DNA from 2 places in the Streptomyces sp. Sge12 genome. Region 2 is predicted to be linked to the other one. Evidence: riboswitches for the same ligand, from Rfam matches in the RefSeq annotation. Region 2 holds a riboswitch; the other holds the start of a gene.
The links. Region 2 has a riboswitch for ZMP and ZTP ahead of B6R96_RS06970 (bifunctional 5,10-methylenetetrahydrofolate dehydrogenase/5,10-methenyltetrahydrofolate cyclohydrolase). Riboswitches for the same ligand answer to the same signal wherever they lie in the genome.

Region 1 (5,117 bases), 1.7 Mb from region 2:
TGGCCAGAAGGGAATCCAGCGTCTCGGGGTCGTCGAGGTACTCCTGGGTGCGCTGCTTGAAAGGTGTGACGAAATCGACCATCACACCGGCCAGGTCGGTCTTCAGCGCGCCGTATCCCTTGCCCTCGTACTTCGCCTCCAGCTCGGGGATCGTCTCGCCCGTGAGGGTGGAGTAGATCGTGAGCAGGTTGCTGACGCCGGGCTTCTTCTCGGAGTCGAAGCGGATCTCCGAGCCGGTGTCGGTGACCGCGCTCTTGATCTTCTTCTCGGTGACCTTGGGCTCGTCGAGGAGGTTGATCAGGCCCTTGGGGGACGACGCGGACTTCGACATCTTGATCGCCGGGTCCTGGAGGTCGTAGATCTTCGCGACCTCCTTGACGATGTGCGCGGCGGGCAGGGTGAAGGTCCGGCCGTAGCGCTGGTTGAAGCGCTCCGCCAGGTCGCGGGTCAGCTCGATGTGCTGGCGCTGGTCCTCGCCGACGGGGACCGCGTTCGCCTGGTACAGCAGGATGTCGGCGACCTGGAGGATCGGGTACGTGAACAGGCCGACGCTGGCGCTGTTGACGCCGCCCTTGGCGGACTTGTCCTTGAACTGGGTCATGCGGCTGGCCTCACCGAAACCGGTGATGCAGTTCATGACCCAGCCGAGCTGCGCGTGCTCGGGCACGTGGCTCTGGACGAAGAGCGTGCAGCGCTCGGGGTCCAGGCCGGCGGCGAGCAGCTGGGCGGCGGACAGCCGGGTGTTCGCGCGCAGGTCCTTCGGATCCTGCGGCATGGTGATCGCGTGCAGGTCGACCACCATGTAGAAGGCGTCGTGCGTCTCCTGCAGGGCGACGTACTGGCGGATGGCTCCGAGGTAGTTCCCGAGGTGGAACGAGCCGGAGGTGGGCTGGATGCCGGAGAGCGCGCGAGGACGATCAGAAGCCATGGCTTCATTCTCTCAGGTGCGGGGAGGGGCCCGTGCCCGCCGCAGGCCCGATCCCGCCCCGGCCGAGCGGCCGGTTTCCGCCGGTCCGCTCCGGGGGCGGCGCTCCGGGGGCGGCGCCCCCGGAGCGGTGCCGCGGGCTACGCGAGCGGCAGGCCCGGGGCCGGGAAGGCGGCCATCAGGTCCGTGACCTCCGCGCGGATCGCGGCGAGGGCCTGCTCGTCCCCCTTCGCGGCGGCGTCGACGGCGCGCGAGATCCAGTCGGCCACCACCGGCATGTGCTCGGTGGACAGGCCGCGGGACGTCAGCGACGGCGTGCCGATCCGCACCCCCGAGGGGTCGAACGGCTTGCGCGGGTCGAACGGCACCGTGTTGTAGTTCACGACGATGCCCGCCCGGTCCAGGGCCTTGGCGGCGATCTTGCCCGGTACGTCCTTGCCGGTCAGGTCGATCAGGATCAGGTGGTTGTCCGTACCGCCCGAGACCAGGTCGAAGCCCTTCTGCAGCAGCGCCGCGGCCAGCGCCTTGGCGTTGGCGACGACCGCGTGCGCGTACGAGACGAACGACGGCTGCGCGGCCTCGTGCAGCGCCACCGCGATACCGGCCGTCGTCTGGTTGTGCGGGCCGCCCTGGAGGCCCGGGAAGACCGCCTTGTCGATGGCCTTCGCGTGCTCCTCCCGGCACATCAGCATCGCGCCCCGCGGACCGCGCAGGGTCTTGTGGGTGGTGGTCGAGATGACGTCGACGTGGTCCGCCGGGGACGGGTGCGCGCCGCCCGCGATCAGGCCGGCGATGTGCGCCACGTCCGCGACCAGGATCGAGCCCGCCTCGCGCGCGATCTCGGCGAAGGCGGCGAAGTCGATGGTCCTCGGCAGGGCGGTGCCGCCGCAGAAGATCAGCTTGGGCCGCTCGGCGAGGGCCAGGTCGCGCACCGCGTCGTAGTCGATCAGGCCGGTGTCCGCGCGGACGCCGTACTGGACGCCCCGGAACCAGGAACCGGTCGCCGAGACGCCCCAGCCGTGCGTCAGGTGCCCGCCCATCGGCAGGGCCATGCCCATCACGGTGTCGCCGGGCTTCGCGAAGGCCAGGTACACGGCCAGGTTGGCGGGCGAGCCGGAGTACGGCTGCACGTTGGCGTGGTCCACGCCGAACAGGCCCTTGGCCCGCTCGACGGCCAGCGCCTCGACGCGGTCGATGTTCTGCTGGCCCTCGTAGTAGCGGCGGCCCGGGTAGCCCTCGCTGTACTTGTTCTGCAGCACGGTGCCGGAGGCTTCGAGGACGGCCGCGGACACGTAGTTCTCGCTGGGGATCAGGCGCAGGGTCTGCGCCTGCAGTACTTCTTCCGCCGCGACGAACGAGGCCAGCTCGGGGTCGGCGGCGAACAGGGCGGGATGGCGGCTCGCGGACATGGCGGGCTCCTCCGGGGTCGATGTGATCGGTACCCCGCGAGGCCCAGGCGAGCGGCCCTGTATGCGGTCGAGCGCGCACGACTCCCCCGGAGTTGGTTCTCCGTACGCCAGTCGCCGTGCGTACCCGACACCTTAGCGGGCGCGCCGGAAGAGAGGTTTCTGCGTCCGGTATTCGAGCGACGATAAGAAGGTGACGCCACCCTCGTCACCGCTTCACCCGGCGCTTCACCCCGCCGGACGGACGATCGGAGACCCCGTGTCGACAACTGCTGATGCCATCCGCTCCGCAGACGCGCACAGCGCGCACAATTACCATCCGCTGCCCCTGGTCGTCGCGTCCGCGGAAGGCGCCTGGATGACCGATGTCGAGGGCCGCAGATACCTCGACATGCTCGCCGGGTACTCGGCCCTCAACTTCGGGCACGGCAACCGCCGTCTGATCGACGCCGCCCGTGCCCAGCTGGAACGGGTCACGCTCACCTCGCGCGCCTTCCACCACGACCGCTTCGCCGAGTTCTGTACCGAGCTGGCCGCACTGTGCGGCAAGGAGATGGTGCTCCCCATGAACACGGGGGCGGAGGCCGTGGAGACGGCGGTGAAGACCGCCCGCAAGTGGGGCTACGAGGTCAAGGGCGTCCCGGACGGGCACGCCAAGATCGTGGTCGCCGCCGACAACTTCCACGGGCGGACCACGACCGTCGTCTCCTTCTCCACGGACCACGACGCCCGCGACCACTTCGGGCCGTACACGCCGGGCTTCGAGATCGTCCCGTACGGGGACCTCACCGCGCTGGCGCACGCCGTCACCGAGAACACGGTGGCCGTGCTGCTGGAGCCGATCCAGGGCGAGGCGGGGGTGCTGGTGCCGCCCGCCGGGTACCTGCGCGGCGTAAGGGAGCTGACCCGCGAGCGGAACGTCCTGTTCATGGCGGACGAGATCCAGTCGGGGCTGGGGCGGACGGGCCGGACCTTCGCGTGCGAGCACGAGGGCGTCGTCCCGGACGTGTACATCCTCGGCAAGGCGCTCGGCGGCGGCGTGGTGCCGGTGTCGGCCGTCGTCGCCGACCGGGACGTGCTGGGGGTGTTCCGGCCCGGTCAGCACGGGTCCACCTTCGGCGGGAACCCGCTCGCCTGCGCCGTCGCCCTGGAGGTGATCGCGATGCTCCGGACCGGAGAGTTCCAGGGCCGCGCCACCGAGCTGGGCGAGCACCTGCACCGTGAGCTGAACCTGCTGGTCGGCGGGGGCGCGGTGACCGCCGTACGCGGCCGCGGGCTGTGGGCGGGCGTCGACATCGACCCGTCGCGGGGCACGGGCCGGGAGATCTCCGAGAAGCTGATGGAGCTCGGGGTGCTCGTGAAGGACACCCACGGGTCGACGATCCGGATCGCCCCGCCGCTGGTGATCAGCAAGGAGGACCTGGACTGGGGCCTGTCCCAGCTCCGGTCGGTGCTCGGCGCGTAGGACGTCCCCGATCCGGGTCCGCACCGGGGCCCGGATCGATCGGGCCCCGGATCGGGATCGGGATCGGCTAGAGGATGACGTGGGGCAGGAAGCGGGCGTACTCGTCCGTGACCGGCCCCGCCGATTCGCGGATGCCGAGCCCCGCCGCCTCGTCCTCGACGACCCACGCGCCGAGCACCACCCGGTTGCCGTCGAAGTCGGGCAGCGGGGCCAGGCCCTGGAAGCAGTACCGCTCCCCCTCCTCCGGTACGAAGGGCTCGCCGCCCCCGCCCGCCTCGTGGAGGGTGACCCCCGCGCCCTCACGGCCGAGGAGCGGCTTGGCCACGTAGCCGGTGGAGCCGGGCTCGGCCAGTTCGCGCGGGCCGTCGAGGTAGGCGGGCAGCAGGTTGGGGTGCTCCGGGAAGAGCTCCCACAGGATCGCGAGCAGCGCCTTGTTGGACAGCAGCATCTTCCACAGGGGCTCGATCCAGCAGGTGGTGCCGGAGCCGCCGCCGTGGTCGTACGTGCCGAGCACCTGCGGGCCGAAGGTGTCCGTCGCCAGCCACTCCCACGGGTAGAGCTTGAAGCAGGAGCGGATGAAGCGGAGCTTCTCGTCCACGAACCGCCCGGACAGGCTGTCCCAGCCGATCTGCTCGACGGAGAGCGCCTGGGTGTCCAGGCCGGCCTGCTCGGCGGTCTCCTGGAGGTAGGCGACCGTCATCAGGTCCTCGCCCAGCTCGTCGGTCTCGGAGTGCGCGAAGTGCAGCGGGCCGGGCGGGAGCAGCTCGGCCTGGCGCCGCCAGGCGTCGACGAGGCGCTCGTGGAGCGAGTTCCACTGGTCGGCGCCCGGGAAGCGCTCCTCCATCCAGAACCACTGGGGGCTGGCGGCCTCCACGAGGGAGGTGGGGGTGTCGGCGTTGTACTCCAGCATCTTGGCCGGGCTGCCGGTGCCGTCGTAGCGCAGGTCGAAACGGCCGTAGAGGGAGGGCTGTTCGGCGCGGCGCCGCCAGGACTCGGCGATCAGCGCGGCCAGCTTCGGGTCGGTGATGCCGAGGTCGTCGAAGCGGTCGTGCTCGACGATGTGCGCGGCCGCGGCGAGGCACATGGCGTGCAGCTCCTCGACGACGTTCTCCAGGGCCTCGACCTCGGGGAGCGAGAAGGAGTAGTACGCGCTCTCGTCCCAGTAGGGCCGCAGGGAGTCATCGGGGTAGCGGGTGAGGGGGTAGATCACCCCCTGCTCCTCGACCGTCTTCTGCCAGCCGGGGCGGGGCTCGATGGTGTGCCGCTCCATGATGGCGGTCAGCCGCCGCTGGAGCCGGAGCTCTTGTGGCCGCCGATGCCG
Region 2 (5,117 bases):
CACAACGTGGCCGCCGACTACGTGGTCAACGGCTGGCTCGTCGAGATGGGGGTCGGCGAGATGCCCGAAGGGCTGCTGTACGACCCGGAGCTGAAGGACCTCTCCGTCGAGGAGGTCTACGACCGGATCACCTGCGACCTGCGCCGGATGCGCCGCCTCGCCACCCTGCGCGGCAAGGGCCGCGGGGACATCCTGGGCGAGCCGCTGCCCCACCCGGGGAGCGGACCGTACACCGACCTGGACGAGTTCTACCGCCGCGGCCTGGTCCAGGGCTTCGACCTGCACGCGTACGGGGAGCGCGGCCTGCTGCCCGCCGGGCTGATCGAGGAGATCCGGGCCCTGTCCCACCCGCCCGTGCCGTGGGACGCCCGGCTCGCCCGCTGGTTCGACGAGTACGTGCCGCGCCCGCAGGCCGTACGGAGCTTCGCGCGCCCGGCGCGCCGGCAGGCCTCCACCCCGGACATCCCGCGGGCGGGCCGCTGGTTCCCGCCCGAGGAGGTCGCCCGCTGCACCTTCGGGGTGGTGCTCGACACCTCGGGGTCGATGAACCGCGAGCTGCTCGGCAAGGCGCTGGGCGCCATCGCCTCGTACGCTCAGGCCCGCGACGTACCCGCGGCCCGCGTCGTCTTCTGCGACGCGGCGCCGTACGACGCGGGCTATCTGCCGCCCACCGAGATCGCGGGCCGGGTACGGGTCCACGGGCGCGGCGGGACCGTGCTGCAGCCGGGCATCGACCTGCTCCAGCGGGCGGAGGACTTCCCGCCCGGAGCCCCGGTGCTGGTGATCACGGACGGGTGGACCGACACCCTGCGGATCCGGCGCGAGCACGCCTTCCTGATCCCACAGGGTGCCTCCCTGCCGTTCACACCCAAGGGGCCGGTCTTCCGACTGGCCTGACCTCTTAGTCGAGGTAGTCGCGCAGCACCTGCGAACGCGACGGGTGGCGCAGCTTCGACATGGTCTTGGACTCGATCTGGCGGATGCGCTCACGGGTGACCCCGTACACGCGGCCGATCTCGTCCAGGGTCTTCGGCTGGCCGTCGTTGAGGCCGTAGCGCATGGAGACCACGCCCGCCTCGCGCTCCGATAGCGTGCCCAGGATGGACTGGAGCTGCTCCTGGAGGAAGGTGAAGGAGACCGCGTCGGCCGGGACGACCGCCTCGGAGTCCTCGATCAGGTCACCGAACTCGCTGTCGCCCTCCTCACCCAGCGGGGTGTGGAGGGAGATCGGCTCACGGCCGTACTTCTGGACCTCGATGACCTTCTCGGGGGTCATGTCGAGTTCCTTGCCCAGCTCCTCCGGGGTGGGCTCGCGGCCCAGGTCCTGGAGCATCTGGCGCTGCACGCGGGCGAGCTTGTTGATGATCTCGACCATGTGCACCGGGATGCGGATGGTGCGCGACTGGTCGGCCATGGCACGCGTGATCGCCTGCCGGATCCACCAGGTCGCATACGTGGAGAACTTGAAGCCCTTGGTGTAGTCGAACTTCTCCACGGCGCGGATCAGGCCGACGTTACCCTCCTGGATCAGGTCCAGGAAGAGCATGCCGCGGCCGGTGTAGCGCTTGGCGAGGGAGACCACGAGGCGGAGGTTGGCCTCCAGCAGGTGGTTCTTCGCCCGGCGGCCGTCCTCGACCAGGATCTCCAGCTCGCGCTTGAAGGCGGGCTTGTGGTCCTCCTCCTCTTCGAGCTTGTACTCGGAGAACAGGCCCGCCTCGATGCGCTTGGCGAGCTCCACCTCCTGCTCGGCGTTGAGGAGCGGCACCTTGCCGATCAGCTTCAGGTAGTCCTTGACGGGGTCGGCGGTGGCACCGGCCACCATGACCGTCTGTGCCGGGGCGTCGTCCTCGTCGTCGTCGGACAGGACGAAGCCCTGGGTGCCGCCGGCCTTGGGCGCCTCGTCCTCGGCCTCGTCGGCGAGGTCCTCGGCAGCCCAGTCCTCGCCCTCGACGACGGGGGTCTCGCCCTCGTCGGCGTCCTTGGCACCGGTCTTCTTCGCCGCGGCGGTCTTCTTCACGGCGGTCTTCTTGGCGGCGGTCTTCTTGACCGTGCGCTTCTTCGGCTCGGCGGCGGCCTCGGCAGCCGCGTCCTCGTCGATGGCGGCGGCCGACGGAGCGGATATCGCCGTGGCGGTGGGCGCGGCCGCGGTGGCGGCAGCGGTCTTGCGCGCACCGATCGGGCGCGGCGCCGGGGTGGCCTTCTTGGCCACGGTACGGGCCGGGGCGGCGGCAGCCTTGCGGGGCTTCTTGGCGGCAGCCTTGGTGGCGGGGGCCGCGCTGACGTGAAGGGCGACACCCTCCTCGTCCAGGACCTGGTTCAGGCTGCGCAGGACCCGCTTCCACTGGTCCACCGGGATGCGGCCGGCCTCGAAGGCCTGGCGCACGTCGTCACCGTTGATGTGACCCTGCTCGCGGCCGCGCTCGACGAGCGCGACGAGGGCCTCGGATTCGGCGATCTCCGGAGGGAACGTACGGGACGGGCTGAGCGACACAAGGAGCCTCTCGTTGCGAACAGATAAAGGGTGGGCGGGACATCATCGCGCGAACTCGGGAAACAGACCCGAGGGGGGTCTGTATTCCGGGCCGCGCGAGGACACCTGTCGGTTCATCGCATGCCCGAGTCGATTCGTTACGCGCTGAATTGAGTGACCTGCGCCACGCTGTGTTCGCGCAACCGATCCGGCGCAGATCCGTCCGCCCCCCGCGTCACCCCTTTTTGCGGGCCTCGACGAGGAAACGTGCGGTGTGTGCGACGAACGGACCTTCGCGTTCGATCTGTTCGTGCAGCTCGCGCAACCGGTCCCGGTACTGCCCGACCGTGAAGCCGGGCACCATCCAGATCACCTTCCGAAGAAAGTAGATCACGGCTCCGATGTCGTGGAACTCCGTGCGCAGTCGTTCGGAGCGCAGATCGATCACGTCGAGGCCGGCCCGGGTGGCGTCGGCGACCGCGTCGTCGGGGTGCCGGGCGCGCCGGATCTCCTCCGGCTGCGGGCCGAGGAAGTACTCGACGAGCTCGAAGACGCTCGCCGGACCGACCTGCTGCGAGAGGTAGGTGCCGCCCGGCGTCAGCACCCGTGCGATCTCCTCCCACCAGATGGTCACCGGGTGCCGGCTGGTCACCAGCTCGAAGGCGTCGTCGCCGAAGGGCAGCGGCGGCTCGTCGGAGTCCGCGACCACCACCGCGCCCAGCGGGTGCAGCAGCCGCGTCGCCTTCTCGATGTTGGGCGGCCAGGACTCGGTGGCCACCGTCAGCGGCGGCAGCGGACCGGAGCCGGCCAGGACCTCGCCACCGCCGGTCTGGATGTCCAGGGCCGACCGGACACGGGCCAGGCGCTCGGCCATCAAGCGCTGGTAGCCCCAGGAGGGGCGCTGCTCGGTGGCCCGGCCGTCGAGCCAGGAGAAGTCCCAGCCGTCCACGGAGACGGACTCCGCCTCGGCGACAAGATGGTCGAAAGTACGCGTCATGCCTCGATCGTCCCAGGTCGGACGCCCGTCAACCACCGGATATGTCGACTACAGTGGTCGGCGGGCCGTGACTGGCGTTCGGGTGGATCACCACCGGGGAGCGGCCCGGCGTACTGCGCACTCCGGTACGTCGACTGCCGCGCGCCTGGGCGAACCGCGATCCGCAGCGACGTTCAGGAGACCCCGTGACGACTGCCCAGACTGCCTCCGCCCCTTCCGGCGCCTTCGCCGACACCACCGCCACGGCCCGGCTGATGGACGGCACCGCCCTCGCCCGCCGCATCTCGGAGGAGACCGCCGCCCGCGCGGCGAAGATCACCGAGCGCACCGGTACCGCGCCCTGTCTGGCGACCGTGCTGGTCGGCGAGGACCCCGCCTCCGTCACCTACGTCCGCATGAAGCAGAACCGCTGCGCCAAGGCCGGGATCACCTCCCGCCACGTGGAGCTGCCGGCGTCTACCACCACGCAGGAGCTCGTCGCCGCGATCACGGCCCTCTCCGAGGACCCGGAGATCAGCGGCATCCTGCTCCAGCACCCCGTCCCGCACCACATCGACGAGCGCGCCGCCTTCGAGGCCATCGCCCCGGGCAAGGACGTCGACGGGGTCACCATGCACTCCTTCGCCGCGATGGGCTTCGGACTGCCGGGCTTCGTCTCCTGCACCCCCGGCGGCATCATGCGCCTCCTCGCCGCCTACGACGTGGACCTGACCGGCAAGCACGCCGTCGTCGTCGGCCGCAGCGCGATCCTGGGCAAGCCGGCCGGAATGCTGCTGCTGGAGCAGAACGCCACCGTCACCTACTGCCACTCGCGCACCCGGGACCTCTCCTCGATCGTGCGCCAGGCGGACGTCCTGGTCGCCGCCGTGGGCAAGGCCGAGTTCATCCGGGGCGAGGACATCAAGCCGGGCGCGGTGGTCCTGGACGCCGGCTACAACGAGGGCAACGTCGGCGACGTGCACTTCGAGTCGGCCGCCGCCCGAGCCTCGCTGATCACCCCGGTACCGGGCGGCGTCGGCCCGATGACCATCGCCGTCCTGCTGGAGCAGACCGTGCAGGCGGCCGCCGCGCAGGCCGGGCTGGACCTCGCGGAGCTCTGAGCTCGGATCGAACGCCCCGGACCCCGGCTGATGCCGCGGTCCGGGGCGTTCCCCTTTCAGGCCCCGGCGGCGGAACGGGCGGCGGTGGCGACGATCGGGGAGGTACGGAACTCACGCGCCAGAACGGTCAGCGGCTGGTCGGACAGCCGCGGCGGCTCGGGGTGCTGCGGAGGCCGGGCAGCCGCCTCCGAGGCGGCCCGGCGCTCGCACGCGGCGGCGAGCATGGCGGCGTCGGCCACGGCCGAGGCCCGGGCCTCGCTCGCGCCCTGGCCGCGCGCGGCCTCGTACGCGGCGCAGCGCACGGCGGGGTCGAACCAGCCGGCCAGCGCCAGGATGCCGTCGTCGATGACCGACTCGCGGTGCAGCAGCCGGATCCCCATCGGGGACCACCAGGCCAGCGGCACGGTCCGGCCCTGGGCCGCGGCGAAGCCCCGCAGCGCCTTCCACAGCGGGCGCAGCCGCCGGTACTGGCCGAAGGCCCGCCAGGTCGCCGACCCGCCGACCAGCGGCACGACGAAACCGGCGCCGAGCAGCAGCGCGGACGCCGAGG

Region 1: linked by a shared signal. The riboswitch ahead of glyA (serine hydroxymethyltransferase) and the one ahead of B6R96_RS06970 (bifunctional 5,10-methylenetetrahydrofolate dehydrogenase/5,10-methenyltetrahydrofolate cyclohydrolase) in region 2 are both predicted to bind ZMP and ZTP.

Annotation. Positions count from the first base shown of each region.
Region 1 is NZ_CP020555.1:3,278,920-3,284,036, forward strand. Features, by position in the region: gene trpS (tryptophan--tRNA ligase) at 1-928, opposite strand, end outside; gene glyA (serine hydroxymethyltransferase) at 1,066-2,334, opposite strand; ZMP/ZTP riboswitch at 2,369-2,459, opposite strand; gene rocD (ornithine--oxo-acid transaminase) at 2,591-3,796, shown strand; gene B6R96_RS14320 (glutathionylspermidine synthase family protein) at 3,864-5,066, opposite strand; gene B6R96_RS14325 (hypothetical protein) at 5,075-5,117, opposite strand, start outside.
Region 2 is NZ_CP020555.1:1,547,095-1,552,211, reverse strand. Features, by position in the region: gene B6R96_RS06985 (vWA domain-containing protein) at 1-897, shown strand, start outside; gene B6R96_RS06980 (RNA polymerase sigma factor) at 902-2,491, opposite strand; gene B6R96_RS06975 (methyltransferase domain-containing protein) at 2,706-3,467, opposite strand; ZMP/ZTP riboswitch at 3,525-3,625, shown strand; gene B6R96_RS06970 (bifunctional 5,10-methylenetetrahydrofolate dehydrogenase/5,10-methenyltetrahydrofolate cyclohydrolase) at 3,722-4,567, shown strand; gene B6R96_RS06965 (MAB_1171c family putative transporter) at 4,624-5,117, opposite strand, start outside.